Regions from separate parts of the Streptomyces sp. NPDC051183 genome, predicted to be linked through region 1. Evidence: predicted binding sites of a transcription regulator. Region 1 holds the regulator's gene; each other region holds the start of a gene.
The links. Region 1 encodes HrcA, which represses chaperone genes, less so after heat shock. Its sites were predicted from a motif close to TTNGCACTCNGNNNNNCNGAGTGCNAA; they were not measured.
Positions count from the first base shown of each region.

Region 2: a site for HrcA is predicted at 3,124-3,150, ahead of groES (co-chaperone GroES). Genes of this name have one in related genera too.
Region 3: a site for HrcA is predicted at 2,518-2,544, ahead of groL (chaperonin GroEL). Genes of this name have one in related genera too.

Region 1 covers NZ_JBFBBA010000033.1:5,091-11,964, reverse strand. Annotated here, with positions in the region: gene AB0M99_RS26495 (16S rRNA (uracil(1498)-N(3))-methyltransferase) at 1-725, opposite strand, end outside; gene AB0M99_RS26490 (nitronate monooxygenase) at 722-1,813, opposite strand; gene dnaJ (molecular chaperone DnaJ) at 1,980-3,116, opposite strand; gene hrcA (heat-inducible transcriptional repressor HrcA) at 3,117-4,133, opposite strand; gene AB0M99_RS26475 (MBL fold metallo-hydrolase) at 4,281-5,012, shown strand; gene AB0M99_RS26470 (DUF3097 domain-containing protein) at 5,041-5,850, shown strand; gene hemW (radical SAM family heme chaperone HemW) at 5,897-6,874, opposite strand, start outside.
Region 2 covers NZ_JBFBBA010000011.1:155,385-162,258, reverse strand. Annotated here, with positions in the region: gene AB0M99_RS12815 (SDR family oxidoreductase) at 1-89, shown strand, start outside; gene AB0M99_RS12810 (ester cyclase) at 177-866, shown strand; gene groL (chaperonin GroEL) at 934-2,562, opposite strand; gene groES (co-chaperone GroES) at 2,672-2,980, opposite strand; gene AB0M99_RS12795 (hypothetical protein) at 3,238-3,714, shown strand; gene AB0M99_RS12790 (response regulator transcription factor) at 3,725-4,432, shown strand; gene AB0M99_RS12785 (HAMP domain-containing sensor histidine kinase) at 4,425-5,834, shown strand; gene AB0M99_RS12780 (LCP family protein) at 5,892-6,874, shown strand, end outside.
Region 3 covers NZ_JBFBBA010000037.1:25,451-32,324, forward strand. Annotated here, with positions in the region: SAM riboswitch class I at 8-164, shown strand; gene thrC (threonine synthase) at 158-1,456, shown strand; gene AB0M99_RS28250 (MoaD/ThiS family protein) at 1,493-1,768, shown strand; gene AB0M99_RS28255 (cold-shock protein) at 2,178-2,384, shown strand; gene groL (chaperonin GroEL) at 2,711-4,333, shown strand; gene AB0M99_RS28265 (Uma2 family endonuclease) at 4,433-5,014, opposite strand; gene AB0M99_RS28270 (hypothetical protein) at 5,074-5,241, opposite strand; gene AB0M99_RS28275 (phosphoribosylanthranilate isomerase) at 5,553-6,173, shown strand; gene AB0M99_RS28280 (beta-glucanase) at 6,255-6,874, shown strand, end outside.

The DNA.
Region 1 (6,874 bases):
CGCGCCAGCAGGACCGCCGCCGCCGCCGTGCCGGCCGTGGAGGTGCGCAGGACCGAGCGGCCCAGGCGGTACGGATGCGCCCCGGCCGCCGCGAAGGCCGCGAGCTCGTCCGGGGAGACCCCGCCCTCGGGGCCCACGACCAGCACGATGGAGCCCGTGGCGGGCAGTTCCGCCGTGGCCAGGGCGCCCGAGGGGGCGTCGCGGTCCTCGTGCAGCACCACCGCCAGGTCGGCCTCCGCGAGCAGCGCCGCCACCTGCTTCGTGGACAGCGCCTCCGCCACCTCCGGGAAGCGCACCCGGCGGGACTGCTTGCCCGCCTCCCGGGCCGTGGCCCGCCACTTGGCCAGGGACTTGGCGCCCCGGTCGCCGCGCCACTGGGTGATGCAGCGCGAGGCCTGCCAGGGGACGATCGCGTCCACGCCGGTCTCGGTCATCGTCTCGACGGCGACCTCCCCGCGGTCCCCCTTGGGAAGGGCCTGGACGACGGTGATCCGGACGGTCGGCTCCGCCTCCTCGAAGACCCCGGACACCGACACGACCAGCCGGTCCTTGCCCTCCGCCGACTTCACCACGGCCTCGGCCCACCGGCCGCGGCCGTCCGCGAGGACCACCTCCTCACCGGGGTTCAGCCGCTTCACGGACACCGCGTGCCGGCCCTCGGGACCGTCCAGGACGAACTCCGGTCCCCCCGGGACCTCTTCGACCACGAACACGGGGGCGGTCATGACGCACTCCTCATCTGCCTTGCCTTCAACGCACTCTGGGCCTGCGCGACTTCCGCCGCCAGGACCTCCACCAGCTCCCCCGCGGGCAGCGCCCGCGCCAGCCGGTGGCCCTGTCCCGCCCACAGGGCCATGCCCTGCGGGTCCCCTGCCGCCGCTGCTGCCTTGCGCAGCGGCGAGGTCAGGTGGTGGATCTGCGGGTACGCGGCCGGGGCGTAGGGCCCGTGCTCGCGCATGAACCGGTTCACGAGCCCGCGGGCCGGCCGTCCGGAGAAGGCCCGGGTCAGCTCGGTACGGACGAACAGCGGGTCGGTCAGCGCCTTCTTGTGCAGCGGGTCCGCACCGGACTCCGGGCACGCCAGGAACGCGGTGCCGAGCTGCGCCGCCTCGGCGCCCGCCGCGAGCAGCGCGGCGATCTGCGAGCCGCGCATCAGTCCGCCCGCGGCGATGAGCGGGAGGCCCACGGCTTCCCGTACCTGGGCCACCAGCGCGAGCAGGCCGACGCTCGCCGTGCCGTCGGCCTGCGGATCGTCGCGGTGGGTCCCCTGGTGGCCGCCGGCTTCGGCGCCCTGGACGCAGAGCGCGTCGGCTCCGGCCGCCTGCGCGGCGCGGGCCTCCTCGACCGAGGTCACGGTGACGACCGTGTACGTACCGACCTTGCGCAGGCAGTCGAAGGCCGTGGGCGGGGGGCAGCCGAAGGTGAACGAGACCACCGGGACGGGGTCCTCGACGAGGATGGCGAGCTTGGCGTCGTATCCGTCGTCGCTGGTGCCGAGGATCTCCTCCTCGGCGAGGGAGATCGAGTACCAGCTGGCCTCTCCGGCGAGTTGCCCGCGGTACGCCTCCACGGCGGCCGGGTCGACGTAACCGGTCTGCGGCATGAAGAGGTTGACGCCGAACGGGCGCCGGGTGAGCGCGCGCAGCTGTTTGATCTCCTGGTACATGCCGTCGGCGGTCTTGTAGCCGCCGGCGAGGAAGCCCAGCCCGCCCGCCTCGCACACGGCGGCGGCGAGCGGAGGGCAGGAGGCGCCGCCTGCCATGGGAGCCTGCACGATCGGGTACGGGGAGAGACCGTTCGGTGCGGAGGACATGGTCTGCATCGTGCCATGTCCCGCTCACGGGACCGAATCACGGCATTCGCCTGGCATAGTCCGCTTACCTCCGGCCTTGAGGGAAGCCCGAGGGAGACCCGGAGGAAGCACGAAGCCCGGTCCGGGGCATCCCCGGACCGGGCTCGTACGTGTTCTCGCGGGCCGGTCAGCGGCCGTTGAACGCGTCCTTCAGACGGCTGAACAGACCCTGCTGGCCCGGCGCGAACTGACCCGTCGGCCGCTCCTCGCCGCGCAGCTTCGCGAGCTGGCGCAGCAGGTCCTCCTGCTGGGGGTCCAGCTTGCCGGGGGTGGTGACCTCGACGTGGACGATCAGGTCGCCCCGGCCGCCGCCGCGCAGGTGCGTGACGCCGCGCCCGTGCAGCGGGATCGCCTGCCCGGACTGGGTCCCGGGCCGGATGTCGATCTCCTCCATGCCGTCCAGCGTCTCCAGCGGGCACTTGGTGCCCAGGGCCGCGGCCGTCATGGGGATGGTGACGGTGCAGTGCAGGTCGTCCCCGCGCCGCTGGAAGGTCGGGTGCGGCAGCTCGTGGATCTCGACGTAGAGGTCTCCGGCGGGGCCGCCGCCGGGGCCGACCTCGCCCTCGCCCGCGAGCTGGATGCGGGTGCCGTTCTCGACGCCCGCGGGGATCTTGACGGTCAGGCTGCGGCGGGAGCGGACCCGGCCGTCGCCCGCGCACTCGGGGCACGGGGTCGGGACCACGGTGCCGAAGCCCTGGCACTGGGGGCAGGGGCGCGAGGTCATGACCTGGCCCAGGAAGGACCGGGTGACCTGCGAGACCTCACCGCGGCCGCGGCACATGTCACACGTCTGCGCCGAGGTGCCGGGGGCGGCACCCTCGCCGGAGCAGGTGGTGCAGACGACGGCCGTGTCGACCTGGATGTCCTTGGTGGTGCCGAAGGCCGCCTCGTCCAGTTCCAGGTCGAGGCGGATCATGGCGTCCTGGCCGCGGCGGGTGCGCGAACGCGGTCCGCGCTGCGAGGCCTGGCCGAAGAAGGCGTCCATGATGTCGGAGAAGTTGCCGAAGCCACCCGCGCCGAAGCCGCCCGCGCCGCCGCCGCCCGAGGAGGACAGCGGGTCGCCGCCGAGGTCGTAGACCTGCTTCTTCTGCGGGTCCGAGAGCACCTCGTACGCCGCGTTGATCTCCTTGAAGCGCTCCTGCGTCTTCGGGTCCGGATTCACATCCGGGTGGAGTTCACGCGCGAGGCGCCGGAAGGCCTTCTTGATCTCGTCCTGCGATGCGTCGCGGCGCACGCCGAGTACGGCGTAGTAGTCCGTGGCCACTTACGACTCCGCCAGGATCTGTCCGACGTAACGTGCCACTGCGCGTACCGCTCCCATCGTTCCGGGGTAGTCCATGCGGGTCGGTCCGACCACGCCGAGTTTGGCGACTGCTTCGCCGCCCGAACCGTAGCCGACCGAGACGACCGACGTGGAGTTCAGTCCCTCATAGGCATTCTCATGCCCGATCCGTACGGCCATTCCCGACTCGTTGGCCTCGCCCAGCAGCTTGAGGAGCACGACCTGCTCCTCCAGCGCTTCGAGCACCGGCCTGATCGTCAGGGGAAAATCGTGTCCGAAGCGGGTGAGATTGGCGGTTCCGCCGATCATCAGCCGTTCTTCGGCTTCCTCCACGAGCGTTTCGAGGAGGGTGGCGAGGACGGCCTTGACCGTCGCCCGGTCCTCCGCCTCGAAGGACTCCGGGAGGTCCTGCACGAGCGGCGGCACGTCCGTGAACCGCCGGCCGACGACCCGGCTGTTGAGCCGCGCCCGCAGATCTGCGAGCGACTGCTCGCCGAAGGGGGTCTGGCAGTCGACCAGCCGCTGCTCGACCCGGCCGGTGTCCGTGATCAGCACGAGCATCAGGCGCGCGGGTGCGAGCGAGAGCAGCTCGACGTGCCGGACCGTGGAGCGGGTCAGGCTCGGGTACTGGACGACGGCGGCCTGCCGGGTCAGCTGCGCGAGCAGCCGTACGGTGCGGCCGACCACGTCGTCGAGGTCGACGGCGCCGTCGAGGAAGTTCTGGATGGCGCGGCGCTCGGGCGACGACAGGGGCTTGACCCCCGCCAGCTTGTCGACGAAGAGCCGGTAGCCCTTGTCGGTGGGGATCCGGCCGGCGCTGGTGTGGGGCTGGGCGATGTAGCCCTCTTCTTCCAGCACGGCCATGTCGTTGCGCACGGTCGCGGGCGACACGCCGAGCCGGTGGCGCTCGGTGAGCGCTTTGGAGCCGACCGGCTCCTCCGTCCCGACGTAGTCCTGGACGATGGCGCGCAGCACTTCGAGTCTGCGTTCGCTGAGCATCGCGCGCACACCTCCAGCTGTGGTCCGTTGCCGTGTGAAGCTCGGTCGTTGGCACTCTGGGCGTTCGAGTGCCAGAGATCCCCCGCTCAGTGTACGGCCGGGTGGTCAGGCCCTGGCAAGGGTGGCCCGTCACGGTAGCGTCGCGGCATGGACGTGCATTGGGAAGAGGCGGGCTGGGAACGGCTGACCGGGCGGGCCGGGCGGCGGCGCCTCCCGGTGTGGGACTGCACGGTGGGGCTGGTGGTGGGGGACGAGTCGGTACTCCTGATCGACCCCGGATCGTCCGTGCGGGAGGGCTCGCAGGTGCGGGCCGAGGCGGAGCTGCTGGCCGGTCGGCGCGTGACCCATATCGCATTCACCCACGGACATTTCGACCACGTGATGGGCGGGGCCGCCTTCGCGGGGGCCGAGTTCTACGGGCCGGTCGGCTTGGACGCCCTGCTGTCGAGCGGCCGCGGCCGGGACGAGCTGCGGGCGGACGCGGTGCGGCACGGGCTGGCGCCGGACCTGGCCGCCGGGGCCGCTGACCTGCTGGTGGCGCCGGGGCACCTGGTCTCGGGCGAGTGGACGCTGGACCTCGGCGGGGTGCAGGTGCTGCTCGCGAACGTGGGGCCCGGCCACACCCGGCACGATCTCGCGGTGTTCGTTCCGGGCTCCCGCGAGGTGGTGTTCTGCGGGGACCTGGTCGAGGAGTCGGGCGAGCCGTCGGCGGGCCCCGACGCGGTGCCCGGGCAGTGGCCCGCGGCCCTGGACCGGCTGCTGTCGCTGGGCGGGGACGACGCGCTGTACGTGCCGGGTCACGGAGCGGTGGTCACCGCGGCTTTTGTCCGTGCGCAACGCGACACACTGGCACAGCGGTTCGGCGTGTCGGAGGCGTGAGCGCGCCGCCTCTCCTACCCTCGGCCGGATGCGCGAGTACTCCCCCGACCTGACCCCGCAGTGGAAGCGCCCGAAGGCCGTGCCCGAGGTGGCGGCCGAGCCCGACCTGGTGGTCGAGGTGGCGGGTACGGACTTCTGCGGCGCGGTGGTGGCGTGCGAGGCCGGCACGGTGACCCTGGAGGACCGCTTCGGCAAGCGGCGGGTGTTCCCGCTGGAGCCGCGGGGCTTCCTGCTGGACGGCGCGGTGGTGACGCTGACCCGCCCGCCGCGGGGGCCGGCCGCCCCGGCCCGTACGGCCTCGGGGTCGATCGCCGTCCCGGGGGCGCGGGCCACGGTGGCGCGGGCGGGCCGGATCTACGTCGAGGGCCGCCACGACGCCGAGCTGGTGGAGCGGGTCTGGGGCGACGACCTGCGGATCGAGGGCGTGGTGGTGGAGTACCTGGAGGGCATCGACGACCTCCCGGCCATCGTGGCCGACTTCGCCCCGGCCGCGGACGCCCGGCTGGGCATCCTGGTGGACCACCTGGTGCCCGGCTCGAAGGAATCGCGCATCGCGGCCTCGGTGACCTCGCCGCACGTGCTGGTGGTGGGCCACCCGTACGTGGACGTCTGGCAGGCGGTGAAGCCGTCCGCGCTGGGCATCGGGGCCTGGCCGGTGGTCCCCCGCGGCCAGGACTGGAAGACGGGCATCTGCCGCGCCCTGGGCTGGCCGGAGAACACGGGCGCCGCGTGGCAGCACATCCTGTCCCGCGTGACGTCCTACAAGGACCTGGAACCGACCCTCCTGGGCCGTGTGGAGGAGCTGATCGACTTCGTCACGGTCGACGGCCCCGCCTGATCGCGGCCCCGGGCCCGGAGCCCTTGGCAGCCCGCCCCGGCGGGGGTCAGTCCACCAGGTCCCGGACCACCGCGTCGGCCAGCAGCCGCCCGCGCAGGGTCAGCACGGCGCGTCCCGCCTCGTACGGACCCGTCTCCAGCAGGCCGTCCGCCAGGGCCCGGCGGGACGCCGCCAGGCCGGCCGGGGCCAGCAGGGACAGCGGTACGCCGTCCACCAGCCGCAGCTCCAGCAGGATCCGCTCCACCCGCCGGTCCTCCTGCGACAGCAGCTCCCGCCCCGCACCGGGGGACCGCCCCTCCGCGAGCGCGGCGGCGTACGCGCCGGGGTGCTTCACGTTCCACCAGCGCACCCCGCCGACGTGCGAGTGCGCTCCCGGGCCCGCGCCCCACCAGTCGGCGCCGCGCCAGTACAGCTCGTTGTGCAGGCAGCGCCCGGCCTCGCTCGTGGCCCAGTTCGACACCTCGTACCAGGAGTACCCGGCCTCGGCCATCACCGAGTCCGCGATCAGGTACCGGTCCGCGTGCACGTCGTCGTCCGTCATCGGGACCTCGCCCCGGCGGATCCGCCGGGCCAGCTGGGTGCCCTCCTCGACGATCAGGGCGTACGCGCTGATGTGGTCGGGCCCCGCGCCCAGCGCGGCGGACAGCGACGCGCGCCAGTCCTCGTCCGACTCCCCCGGCGTCCCGTAGATCAGGTCCAGGTTCACGTGCTCGAAGCCCGCCGCCCGCGCCTCCGCGACGCACGCCTCGGGCCGCCCGGGCGTGTGCGTGCGGTCCAGCACCTTCAGGACGTGCTGCTTCGCGCTCTGCATGCCGAAGGAGATCCGGTTGAAGCCGCCGGCCCGCAGCTCGGCCAGGTACTGCGGGTTCACGGACTCCGGGTTGGCCTCGGTGGTGACCTCGGCGTCCTCCGCGAGACCGAACTCGTCCCGGATGGCCGCGAGCATGCGTACGAGGTCCCCGGCCGGCAGCAGCGTCGGCGTACCGCCGCCCACGAACACCGTCCGTACGGCCCGTGAGTCGTC
Region 2 (6,874 bases), on a different contig from region 1:
AGGCGCTGATGGGCGTGGTGAAGCTGACGCCGCGCGGGCTGCTGGGCGGGGTGTCCTCGCGTACGGGCCGCAAGTACGGGCCGCAGTAGCCGGGCCACCCGATCCGCCAAATGGGCGAAATCTCCCTAAAATGGACACGTCTTTAGTGGACACGTCCATCCAGCCCGGGAGACGCCATGACATTCGTACAGATAATCGATTACAAGACCAGTCGGCAGGACGACCTCAACCAGCTGCTCGACCGGTACGTCTCGCAGAGCCAGGGCAAGCGCACCGTCACCCACAGCATCGTGGGCAAGGACCGCGAGAACGAGAACCACTACGTGGACGTGGTCGAATTCCCCTCGTACGAAGAGGCCATGAGGAACTCTCATCTCCCGGAGACGGACAAGATGTTCCAGGAGATGGTGGCCCTCTGTGACGGGATGCCCAGCTTCACCAACCTGGACGTCGTCCGGGACGAGCACCTCAACACGATGCTGGTGAACCGGATGTACGACGAGATCGCGATGAAGGGAGACATGTCCGTCATCCCCGAGGTCTTCGCGACGGACTACCGCGACCACGACATCAGCAACCCCGAGGACAAGATCGGGCCCGCCGGAATCCGCGAGGACGTGGAGGGATGGCGGAGCGCCTTCGACTTCAGCTTCACGAAGGACGCCCAGATGGCACAGGACGACTACGTCACCACCCTGTGGACCTGGACCGGCAAGCACAAGGGCGAGTTCATGGGCGTCGCACCGACCGGCAAGACCTGCACGATGACCGGCACGACGGTCTTCCGATGTCAGGACGGCATGATCAAGGAAGGCTGGTGGCACTACGACGCCATGGCCCTGATGCGCCAACTGGGCGTGATGTAGGCCCCGCACATACGGGAAGGCCCCGTTCCGCAGCTGCGGAACGGGGCCTTCCCCATGCGTGGCGCGATCAGTGGCTGTGGCCGTGACCGTGGCCGTGGCCCGCGTCGGCCTCTTCCTCGGCCGGCTTCTCGACGACCAGGGTCTCGGTCGTGAGCAGCAGGGAGGCGATGGAAGCGGCGTTCTCCAGCGCGGAGCGGGTGACCTTGACCGGGTCGATGACGCCGGCCTTCACCAGGTCGCCGTACTCGCCGGACGCGGCGTTGAAGCCCTGGCCCTTGTCGAGCTCGGCGACCTTCGAGGTGATGACGTAGCCCTCGAGGCCGGCGTTCTCGGCGATCCAGCGCAGCGGCTCGACGGCGGCGCGGCGCACGACCGCGACACCGGTGGCCTCGTCGCCGGCCAGGCCGAGGTTGCCCTCAAGGACCTTCACGGCGTGGACGAGCGCGGAGCCACCGCCGGAGACGATGCCCTCCTCGACCGCGGCGCGGGTCGCCGAGATGGCGTCCTCGAGGCGGTGCTTCTTCTCCTTGAGCTCCACCTCGGTGGCGGCGCCGACCTTGATGACGCAGACGCCGCCGGCGAGCTTCGCCAGGCGCTCCTGCAGCTTCTCGCGGTCCCAGTCCGAGTCCGTGGACTCGATCTCGGCCTTGATCTGGTTGACGCGACCGAGGACTTCCTCGTGGCTGCCGCCACCGTCGACGATGGTCGTGTCGTCCTTGGAGATCGTGACGCGGCGGGCGGAACCCAGTACGTCCAGACCGGCCTGGTCGAGCTTGAGGCCGACCTCCTCGGCGATGACGGTGGCACCGGTGAGGGTGGCCATGTCCTGGAGCATCGCCTTGCGGCGGTCGCCGAAGCCGGGGGCCTTGACGGCCACGGCGTTGAACGTGCCGCGGATCTTGTTGACGACGAGGGTGGAGAGCGCCTCGCCCTCGACGTCCTCGGCGATGATCAGCAGCGGGCGGGAGCCGCCGGCCTGGATGACCTTCTCCAGCAGCGGCAGGAGGTCCTGGATCGAGGAGATCTTGCCCTGGTTGATCAGGATGTACGGGTCGTCGAGGACGGCCTCCATGCGCTCCTGGTCGGAGACCATGTACGGCGAGAGGTAGCCCTTGTCGAAGGCCATGCCCTCGGTGAACTCCAGCTCCAGGCCGAAGGTGTTGGACTCCTCGACGGTGATGACACCGTCCTTGCCGACCTTGTCCATCGCCTCGGCGATGAGCTCGCCGACCTGCTGGTCCTGCGCGGAGAGCGCGGCCACGGCGGCGATGTCGGACTTGTCCTCGATCGGGCGGGCGGTCGCGAGGAGCTCCTCGGACACGGCCTTGACCGCGGCGTCGATGCCCTTCTTCAGGGCGGCCGGGGAAGCGCCGGCGGCGACGTTGCGCAGACCCTCGCGGACCAGCGCCTGGGCCAGCACGGTGGCGGTGGTGGTGCCGTCACCCGCGATGTCGTTGGTCTTGGTCGCCACCTCCTTCACGAGCTGCGCGCCCAGGTTCTCGTACGGGTCGTCCAGCTCGACCTCGCGGGCGATGGTGACACCGTCGTTGGTGATGGTGGGGGCGCCGAACTTCTTGTCGATGACGACGTTGCGGCCCTTGGGGCCGATCGTCACCTTGACCGTGTCGGCAAGCTTGTTGACGCCGCGCTCAAGGGCACGACGGGCGTCCTCGTCGAACTTCAGAATCTTCGGCATGGAAGCGGTTCAGCCCTCTCGATAACTCGGGTTTAACGAACTGCGCCCCTCGCCGCCCGGCAATCAGCGGGGTGACCAGGGGCGCAGCTCAAAGCAGTGCTTTGGTGAATTACTTCTCGACGATCGCGAGCACGTCGCGAGCCGAGAGGACGAGGTACTCCTCGCCGCTGTACTTCACTTCGGTGCCGCCGTACTTGCTGTACAGCACGATGTCGCCGACGTTGACGTCCAGCGGGAGACGCTGGCCGTCCTCGAAGCGACCCGGACCGACCGCGAGGACGACGCCCTCCTGGGGCTTCTCCTTCGCGGTGTCCGGGATGACCAGGCCGGAGGCCGTGGTCTGCTCGGCGTCGAGCGGCTGGACCACGATGCGGTCCTCGAGCGGCTTGATGGCAACCTTGGAGCTGGCGGTCGTCACGATCCGACCTCCCCCTTCGGAGATCCGGGGTTAACTGTCTGAGGTGGCGACCAGGTCGATCCGTCGTCGCGGGTGCCGGACCTGCCTGTCGCTGTGTTGGCACTCACCGGGGGCGAGTGCCAGGTGCGAGACTATTCCGGTGATTAGCACTCGGTCAAGCGGAGTGCCAATCACTGCCGTGGGCGTTGCGCGGAGGTGGCCGCCCGGCCCCTGGAATCCGCACGCGCGAGCGACTCCGACCCGCTACTGTCCGCGCCATGACCAGGACGAACTCCGGCCTCCGACGGGTGCACGCCATCCCGGTCGCCGTCGGACTCGCGTGCGGGATCTACGCGTTCTCGTTGGCCGTACCCAGGCTCGCGACCCAGCTGACGGGGGTGGACGGCACCTTCCGCGCGGAGCGGTGCACCTGGGAGAAGGTCTCGGCCGAGGACCTGGAGGCGGCGTGCACGGGGTCCTTCACCGCGTCCGACGGATCCTTCACGATCAGCCGGATCAGGGCGGAGGGCTGGTTCGAGACCCCGCCGACCGGACCGGTCGTCTCCCGGGTCAGCGGCCCGTCGGCCGACAAGGCCGTGCGCCCGGGCGTCATCACCTCGCTGGCCCCCATGGGCCTGGGCCTGGTGGCCCTCGCCTTCCCCGCATGGGCCCTGACCGCGGCCGGCCGCGAGCTCCTCGGCCGTCGGCGTGCGGGACGCGGGGCCCCGCACGCAGCAGTCACGTCCGATATGTGACGCTTGAGCGATGCGCATCCTGGTGGTCGAAGACGAAGTCGGCCTCGCCGAGTCCCTGCGGCGCGGCCTGGCCGCCGACGGCCACTGGGTCGAGGTCGCCCACGACGGCCACCGCGGCCTCGAACTCGCTCTCACCGGCGGCGCCTCCCCCGGAGCCGCGGGCGGACCGTACGACGTCGTCCTCCTCGACCTGATGCTCCCCGGGCTCACCGGGTACGAGATCTGCACCCGGATGCGAGCCCACGGCAACCGCACCCCCGTCCTGATGCTGACCGCCAAGGACGGCGAGTACGACGAGGCCGAGGGCCTGGACTCCGGCGCCGACGACTACCTCACCAAGCCGTTCTCCTTCGTCGTCCTCGCCGCCCGGATCCGCGCACTCGCCCGCCGCGCCGGCGCCCCCGAACGCGCCACCACCCTCCAGGCCGGCGACCTCGTCCTCGACCCCCAGGGCCGCCGCTGCCGCCGCGGCGCGCAGGACATCGAGCTGACCGCCCGCGAGCTCGGCGTACTCGCCTGCCTGATGGAGCAGCCCGGCCGGGCCGTCGCCAAGCAGGACATCCTCGACGTCGTCTGGGACACCCCGCACGGCATCGACCCGAACATCGTCGAGGTCTACGTGTCCTCGCTCCGCAAGAAGATCGACGCCCCCTTCGGCCGCCGCTCGATCCTCACCGTCCACGGCACCGGCTACCGGATGGCGCCCGACGGTGGTTAGGACCGTCCGTGCCCGCGCCGCCGCTGCCGCCGCCCTCGCGATGGCCGCCGTACTCGCCACCGGAGGGCTGTGGCTGTACACCCTGCTGCGCGCCAACCTCCTGGAGAACACCACCGGCCGCACCGAGCTCGCCGCCCGCAAGGTCGCCGCCCAGCTCGACGCCCGCACCCTCCAGCCGGGCGGCCGGCTGCCCGTGCCCGAGGGCGGGGTGGACCTGGTCCTCGTACGGGACGCGCAGGGGCGCACCGTCAACAGCACGGCGGACCCGGCCGGCACCGGCACCGGCACCGGCACCGGCAAGGACTCCCCCGACTTCGGCGGGCTGCGCCCCGGCGCCGGGACGGACTCCCGGTCGACGGTCCTGCCGCCCGAGCGCCCCGGCGCGGAACGGCGCGTGGTCGTCGTGGTCCAGGCCCCCGGTCCGCCGGGGGCGCACGACCCGCACCTCGTGTACGCGATGACCGTGCTCGGCGACGTCGACGACGCGACCAGCGCGGCCGCCGTCGGGCTGCTCGCCGGCTCACCCCCGCTGATCGCCTTCGCGGCGGGCCTGGCCTGGTGGGTGGCCGGGCACGCGCTGCGCCCCGTCACCGCGATCCGAACCGAGCTGGCGGCCGTCACCGCGAGCGAGCTCGACCGGCGGGTCCCGGACCCGGGCGGCGCCGACGAGATCGCGCAGCTGGCCCGGACGGTCAACAACACGCTCGACCGGCTGGAGCGCAGCGACGCCCGGCAGCGGCAGTTCACCGCCGACGCCTCGCACGAGCTGCGCAACCCCCTCGCGGCCGTCCGGTCCCGGCTGGAAGTGGCGCTGGCCATGGACCGCCCCGACCGGGAGTCGGTGGCCGCCGCACTGGCCGACACCGAGCGGCTCCAGCGCATCGCCGCCGACCTGCTCCTGCTGGCCCGGCTCGACGGCGGGCCGGCGCCGCGCACCGAGCCGGTGGACCTCGCGCTGCTCGCCGCCGAGGACGCGGCGCGGCGCCCGAACCCCCGGGCCCGGCTACGGCTGGACGCGCGGGCGCCCGTACCGGCGGCCGGGGACCCGGCGCGGCTGGAGCGGGCGCTGGCCAACCTGGTGGACAACGCCCTGCGGTACGCCCGCGCGGAGGTCGTCGTACGGGCGGCGCAGGAGGACGGCTGGGCTCTGCTGGAGGTCACGGACGACGGCCCCGGCATCCCGGAGGCCGACCGGGACCGGGTCTTCGAGCGGTTCGTACGGCTGGACGCGGACCGGGGCCGGGCCAGCGGCGGGACCGGTCTGGGCCTGGCCATCGCCCGGGAGATCGCGCGGGCGCACGGGGGCGACGTACGGGCGCCGGCGGCGCCGTCCGGGGGCGCGCAGCTGCTGCTGCGCCTGCCGGGGCGCCCGCCCGGGGGCACCGCCGCGCCCCGGGTCTGAAGGCGGGTTCAGGACCTTCAGCTTTTCTTCAGCACCGTGCCCCCACCATCGACAGGCATGACTGCGCAACGGAGGAAGACCAGCCGCCGCAAGCCGCTGACGCGCCGGCGCCGGCTCGGCCGCACGCTGCTGATCACCGGCTGCGCGCTGACCGTGATGGCGGGCGGCGGCGCCTGGTACGTCTACAAGGACCTGGTCTCCAGCATCGGCAGCTCCAAGGCGCTGGAGGGCGCCGAGAAGTCGAAGCACGGCGATACGAACATCCTGCTGATGGGTCTCGACAGCCGCCGCGACCAGAACGGCGAGGACCTGCCGAAGGAGATCCTCGACAAGCTGCACGCCGGCGCCAGCTCGGACGTCGGCGGGTACAACACGAACACCCTGATCCTGCTGCACGTCCCCGGCGACGGGGGCAAGGCGAAGGCCTTCTCGATACCGCGCGACGACTTCGTCACCCTGTACGGCGTGCCCGGGTTCACCGGGAAGAGCAAGATCAAGGAGGCGTACGGGCTGGCCAAGGCCAAGGTCGAGGACCAGCTCGTCGCCAAGGGGGTCAAGGACAAGCGGCAGCTGGAGCACGAGGGCCGCGAGGCGGGGCGCAAGGCCGAGATCGAGACGGTGCGCAACTTCCTGGGCGTCCCGATCGACCACTTCGCCGAGCTGAACCTGGCCGGTTTCTACCACCTGGCGAGCGCACTGGACGGCGTACCGGTGTGCCTGAAGAAGGCGACGAAGGACTCCTACTCGGGGGCCGACTTCCCGGCGGGCAAGCAGACCCTGAACGGCCAGCAGGCCCTGGCCTTCGTCCGGCAGCGGCACGGTCTGACCATGGGCGACCTGGACCGGACGAAGCGGCAGCAGGCCTTCCTGGCGGGGGCGACCTACAAGCTGAACCAGGCCGGGACGTTCACGGATCCGGTGAAGCTGCTCAAGCTGGTCAATACGGCGAAGGAGGACGTGGTGACCGATGAGGGATGGGATCTGCTGTCCTTCATCAAGCAGGCTAAGAACCTGTCCGGGGGCAATGTGGACTTCACGAC
Region 3 (6,874 bases), on a different contig from region 1:
GCCATACCGCTCATCCAGAGGGGCAGAGGGACACGGCCCGTTGAAGCCCCGGCAACCCTCCAGTCGGTTCTCGCGATGCGTTTTTGCGCACTCCCGCGAGGTCCCCGGCTAGGGAAGGTGCCAATTCCGTCTCATGGCGAAGTGCGCCATGGGGAAGATGAGGAGAAAGGGCCTCGCCATCATGGCTGCACAGACTGCTCCCACCTCTGTCGATCTCGGACCTGCCACCGGCCTTTCCTGCCGCGAGTGCGGAACCCGCTTCGAGCTCGGTCCGATCTTCGCCTGCGCCGAGTGTTTCGGACCGCTGGAAGTCGCCTACGACCTCCCCCTCGGTGACCCCGAGGCGCTGCGCGCGGCGATCGAGGCCGGACCCCAGAACATCTGGCGCTACGCGCCGCTGCTGCCCGTCCCCGCGGACGTGGCCTCCAAGCCGAGCCTGAACCCCGGCTTCACCAAGCTCGTGGACGCGGCCAACCTGGCCAAGGAGCTCGGCGTCACCGGCAAGCTCTACGTCAAGGACGACTCCGGCAACCCGACGCACTCCTTCAAGGACCGCGTCGTGGCCATCGCCGTCGAGGCCGCCCGCGCCTTCGGCTTCACCACGCTCTCCTGCTCCTCCACCGGCAACCTGGCCGGCGCCGTCGGCGCCGCGGCCGCCCGGGCCGGCTTCCGCTCGTGCGTGTTCATCCCGCACGACCTGGAGCAGGGCAAGGTCGTCATGGCCGGTGTGTACGGCGGCGACCTGGTCGGCATCGAGGGCAACTACGACGACGTCAACCGCTTCTGCTCGGAGCTCATCGGCGACCCGCTGGGCGAGGGCTGGGGCTTCGTCAACGTCAACCTCCGCCCGTACTACGGCGAGGGCTCCAAGACCCTGGCGTACGAGATCTGCGAGCAGCTCGGCTGGCAGCTGCCCGACCAGATCGTGATCCCGATCGCGTCCGGCTCGCAGCTGACGAAGATCGACAAGGGTCTGCAGGAGCTGATCAAGCTCGGCCTGGTCGAGGACAAGCCGTACAAGATCTTCGGCGCCCAGGCCGAGGGCTGCTCCCCGGTGTCCACCGCCTTCAAGGCCGGTCACGAGGTGGTCCGCCCGCAGAAGCCGAACACCATCGCCAAGTCGCTGGCCATCGGCAACCCGGCGGACGGCCCGTACGTCCTGGACATCGCCCGCCGCACCGGCGGCTACGTCGAGGACGTCAACGACGAGCAGGTCGTCGAGGCCATCAAGATCCTGGCGCAGACCGAGGGCATCTTCGCCGAGACCGCGGGCGGCGTGACCGTCGGCGTGACGAAGAAGCTCATCGAGAACGGGCAGCTCGACCCGGCGCTGACCACCGTGGTCCTGAACACCGGCGACGGCCTCAAGACCCTGGAGGCGGTGGCCGCGGACAGCGGGCAGACCGCCACCATCCGCCCGAGCCTGGACGCGTTCCGCGCCGCCGGCCTGGTCTGATCCTCTCTCCCTGCACACCGGAAAGGCAGAAGCGCCATGAGCGTCAACGTCCGCATCCCCACCATCCTGCGCACCTACACCGGCGGCAAGGCCGAGGTCCCCGCCGAGGGCGCGACCCTCGCCGAGGTCATCGAGTCCCTGGAGAAGAGCCACCCGGGCATCGCCGCGCGCGTCCTGGACGACCAGGGCAAGCTGCGCCGCTTCGTGAACGTCTACGTCAACGACGACGACGTGCGTTTCGAGGGCGGACTGCAGACGGTGACGCCGGAAGGCGCCGGCATCTCGATCATTCCGGCCGTCGCGGGCGGCTGATCCCGGCCGGCCGGCGTCCGGCTGGCACGTAAAATCTAGAATTGCCCCCTCCGCTAATAAGCGGAGGGGGCAATTCTGCTTGGTTGGGCGCGGTAGGGTTGGGGAAGTCCCCTCCGCTGTTCTTGCCCGCCGCATATGAGCGGGTCGCATGAGGGTTGACATTGAGTCAACATGCAAGTGCCGTATGGGCTGTTTGCGGTGCTATGCCGGGTCCGAGTTGCCCTGGAAGATGCCAGCTTTTCACTCTATTTCAATCTTTCCCCGTGTCCAGAATTCTCGTCGGATTGACCTGTTGCAGACAGCAGCGGTGCGGATACATTCAGCCCCGGTCGAGGCGTTCCGGCGCAAGTTCTGACCCGGGACCGCGAAGTGCGGTCCTGCGCAAGGGCCAGTAATAGGGGAGTTAGGCATGGCTCAGGGCACCGTCAAGTGGTTCAACGCGGAGAAGGGCTACGGCTTCATCGCGGTCGACGGTGGTGCGGATGTGTTCGTCCACTACAGCGCCATCCAGATGGACGGGTACCGCACCCTTGAAGAGGGTCAGCGGGTCGAGTTCGAGATCTCGCAGGGCCAGAAGGGTCCGCAGGCGGACATGGTCAAGCTCGCACTCGGCTAGTCCCGGCGCGATCGACCGCCCACGCGTACGCACGAGGGGCCCACATCCTGGACACGGGATGTGGGCCCCTCGTACGTCGTCCCCCGGCGGCCCGTGTCCCGCCCGCCTCCCGGCCGGGCGTTGCACGAAGCCGCTTGCACTCGGGGGGGTCGAGTGCTAATCATTGGCGTTAGCACTCTCCTGGTGAGAGTGCTACTAAGACGAGGACCGGGTCGGTGAGGCCCGCAGGGTCCGGCGGGAAGGAACCGCCGGGCACGCAGGCCGTCCGTCGCGGGCGCGGGCGCGGTCCGGGAGCAATCCACCGCTGTCCGGGAGGACCACTTCAGATGGCCAAGATCATTGCGTTCGACGAGGAGGCCCGGCGCGGTCTCGAGCGAGGCATGAACCAGCTCGCCGACGCCGTCAAGGTCACCCTTGGCCCCAAGGGTCGCAACGTCGTCCTTGAGAAGAAGTGGGGCGCCCCCACGATCACCAACGATGGTGTCTCCATCGCCAAGGAGATCGAGCTCGAGGACCCGTACGAGAAGATCGGCGCCGAGCTGGTCAAGGAAGTCGCCAAGAAGACGGACGACGTCGCCGGCGACGGTACGACCACCGCCACCGTCCTCGCCCAGGCGCTCGTCCGCGAGGGCCTGCGCAACGTGGCCGCCGGTGCGAACCCGATGGCCCTCAAGCGCGGCATCGAGAAGGCCGTCGAGGCCGTCTCCGGCGCCCTGCTGGAGCAGGCGAAGGATGTCGAGACCAAGGAGCAGATCGCTTCCACGGCCTCCATCTCCGCCGCCGACACCCAGATCGGCGAGCTCATCGCCGAGGCCATGGACAAGGTCGGCAAGGAAGGCGTCATCACCGTCGAGGAGTCGCAGACCTTCGGTCTGGAGCTCGAGCTCACCGAGGGCATGCGCTTCGACAAGGGCTACATCTCGGCGTACTTCGCCACCGACATGGAGCGCATGGAGTCGTCCCTCGACGACCCGTACATCCTGATCGTCAACTCGAAGATCGGCTCGGTCAAGGACCTGCTGCCGCTCCTCGAGAAGGTCATGCAGTCCGGCAAGCCGCTGCTGATCATCGCCGAGGACGTCGAGGGCGAGGCCCTGTCGACCCTGGTCGTCAACAAGATCCGCGGCACCTTCAAGTCCGTCGCCGTCAAGGCCCCGGGCTTCGGCGACCGCCGCAAGGCCATGCTCGGCGACATCGCCATCCTCACCGGTGGCACGGTCATCTCCGAGGAGGTCGGCCTCAAGCTGGAGAACGCGGGCCTGGACCTGCTCGGCCGCGCCCGCAAGGTCGTCATCACCAAGGACGAGACCACCATCGTCGACGGTGCCGGTGACAGCGACCAGGTCGCCGGTCGCGTGAACCAGATCCGCGCCGAGATCGAGAACTCCGACTCGGACTACGACCGCGAGAAGCTCCAGGAGCGCCTCGCGAAGCTGGCCGGCGGCGTGGCCGTCATCAAGGCCGGCGCCGCGACCGAGGTCGAGCTCAAGGAGCGCAAGCACCGCATCGAGGACGCCGTTCGCAACGCGAAGGCGGCCGTCGAGGAGGGCATCGTCGCCGGTGGCGGCGTGGCCCTGCTCCAGGCCTCCGCGGTCTTCGAGAAGCTCGAGCTCACGGGCGACGAGGCGACCGGCGCCAACGCCGTGCGCCTGGCCCTGGAGGCCCCGCTCAAGCAGATCGCCGTCAACGGTGGTCTCGAGGGTGGCGTCGTCGTCGAGAAGGTGCGCAACCTCCCGATCGGCCACGGCCTCAACGCCGCGTCCGGCGAGTACGTCGACATGATCGCCGAGGGCATCATCGACCCGGCGAAGGTCACCCGCTCCGCGCTGCAGAACGCGGCGTCGATCGCGGCCCTCTTCCTCACCACCGAGGCCGTCATCGCCGACAAGCCCGAGAAGGCCGGCGCCGGCGCGCCGGGCGGCATGCCGGGCGGTGACATGGACTTCTGATCGGCCCGGGCTCCGGCCCGCCGTTGATCGGCTGTTCTCGAACGAGGGCGGCACCCCTTCCCGGCGGAGGGGGTGCCGCCCTCGGGCGTTTCCGGGGGCTCAGTTCGCGTAGTCCTTGAGCTTCTCGGTGTCCAGCGTGATCCCCACGGGGGAGGGCAGGATGACCCTCTTCCCGTAGGCGTATGACTCGGAATGCCGGTACGTCCCGCCCTCGGGGTCGCTGTGGACGCTGAGCATGTCCGTGTCCCGGTCGACGAGGAGGTACACCGGGATGCCCGCCTGGGCGTACGCGGTGCACTTCTCGCGCCGGTCGCGCTGGTCGGTATCGGGGTCGAAGGACGTGACCTCCACGACCATCAGCGTCCCGGCCGGATCCGCCCACTCGCCTTCCTGCGCGGCGTAGTGGTCGTACGGCGCGAGCGCCCCGTCGGCGCGGGCTCGTCCGGTGCGGTAGCTCTCCACTTTCAGCCCCTGCTCGGGGTAGAGGGCGAGCTCAGGACGCTGCTGCATGCACTGGCGCAGCAGCCACATGACGATGGCGCCGTGGCGCTGATCGGGCAACGGCTTGACTCCGAGCTTTCCGTTGATGAATTCGAGCGTGACCGTCTCGGGTGCGCGGCGGGCCAGCGTCTCGAAGTCCGTCAGGGACATCTGGGCGTGCGCGGCGGTGCTGGGGGTCATGGCGTCGCCTCCTCGACACCATGGTGCCCCGGTTCGGCCTCGGCTGAGCGGCGGACTGGTCATCGGCGATTCCCTTCGCGGATGCGGGTCGGGTGGGCGCGGACCTCGGCCGGGGTGAGGGCCGGGGTGAACACCGGCTTGCGGGGGGCTTCGGGGCGGCAGGCGATTTTGCCGTAGCCGGGCTTGGCGAGGGGGTGCGGGGCACCACTAAGCTGGACGTCATCCATGGGGATCGTCTCTAGTCCGATCTCGTTTGGTCAGGCCCTCGTTCGGTGTTGGCGCACCGGCGGGGGCCGATTTTCGTTTCCAGCCGCAAGGCAGGGCCTGATGGCCCTGCGTGGCAAGCCGATCACACATCGCCATCCGGCCTGGTATGGGCGGGGGTTGGGGAGGGCGGTGGGTGGTGGTGGGCTCCGCCCACCACCCATTCCACAGACAAAGCGCTCGGACTCTCGGGACTTGAGCCCCGGGGCCGGGCGGCCGCCCGGAACGTGGGACGTATCGGCGTGACAGAGCGCCGTTTGGTTGACTTGCCGCCATGAGCGACGGGAAGAGCGTGTTCGTCAAGATCTGCGGGCTGAAGACCCCGCACGACGTCGACGTGGCGGTGGAGGCCGGGGCCGACGCCGTCGGGTTCGTCTTCGCGCCGGGCAGTCCGCGCACCGTCGACGCCGCCACCGCGCGGGAGCTGGCCGCGCGGGTGCCGGACGGGGTGCTGACCGTCGGGGTGTTCCGGGGGCAGTCCGTCGAGGAGGTGCGCCGGCTCGCCGAGGAGAGCGGCGTGCGCGGCGTACAGCTGCACGGGGACGAACCGTCCGAGTACTACGCGCTGCTCCGAGCTCCGGGGCGCACGCTGCTGCGGGCCACCGCCGAGCATGTGAAGCGCTGCGGTGAGTACGGGGAGGACCTGCTGCTGCTGGACGCGCCCGACCCGGGCTCCGGCAAGCCGTGGAACTGGGGATCGGCGGACTTCACCGCGCCCGAGGGGCACTGGCTGCTCGCCGGCGGGTTGAACCCGGGCAATGTGCGAGAGGCGATCGGGACGACCGGGGCGTGGGGCGTGGACGTGTCCTCCGGCGTCGAGAGCGAGCGCGGGGTCAAGTCCCCCGAGCTGATCCGGGCCTTCATCGAGGCCGCACGGGGCGGCGCCCATCTCTGAAGGTAGTCATGTGATTACTCTGAGCGAGAACGGGTGTGTGGTCCGGGGATCCGCGGGCAGTCAAACCGTATGGACTCGGACATGTTCGGATGGCTGCGGCGCCTGACGCGCCGCCTCGCTCCGGGCGGGGGCGGTGGCGGGGTGCCGGTGTTCACCCCGCGCCGCGCTCCCGTCTTCACCGCCGACTTCGCCTCGACCACCCAGTGGGTCGCCGGCCGCTCCTGGGCGTATCCCGACGGCGGCCCGGTCAACCCGGGCGACAACAAGCTGGACCACCTCGTCCCCGACCCCGCCTACAGCCGGGGCGGCGTCTTCCGGGCGACGCGCCGCCCCGACGGCGACTGGGACACCGGGCTGCTCACCACCGAGGGCAGCGACGAGGGCTTCATGGTGCGCACCGGCGACGTGCTGGAGGCCCGCGTCCGGCTTCCGGTGGAGCAGGGGGCCTGGCCCGCGATCTGGACCTGGCTGGACGGCGGCCAGGAGATCGACGTCTTCGAGTACCACCCCGACAACCCCGACCTGCTGGAACTGTCCAACCACGTCCGGGAGGCGCACCGCTACCACCGCGACGCCACGGTCCGCCCGGGGGCGTGGGTCGACCTGAAGGTCGAGTTCGGGCGGAGCTCGGTCGTCTGGTGGGTCAACGGCGCCCGCGTGTACAGCGACGGGCGGGGCGTGGGCCGCAGTTGGCGCGCGTA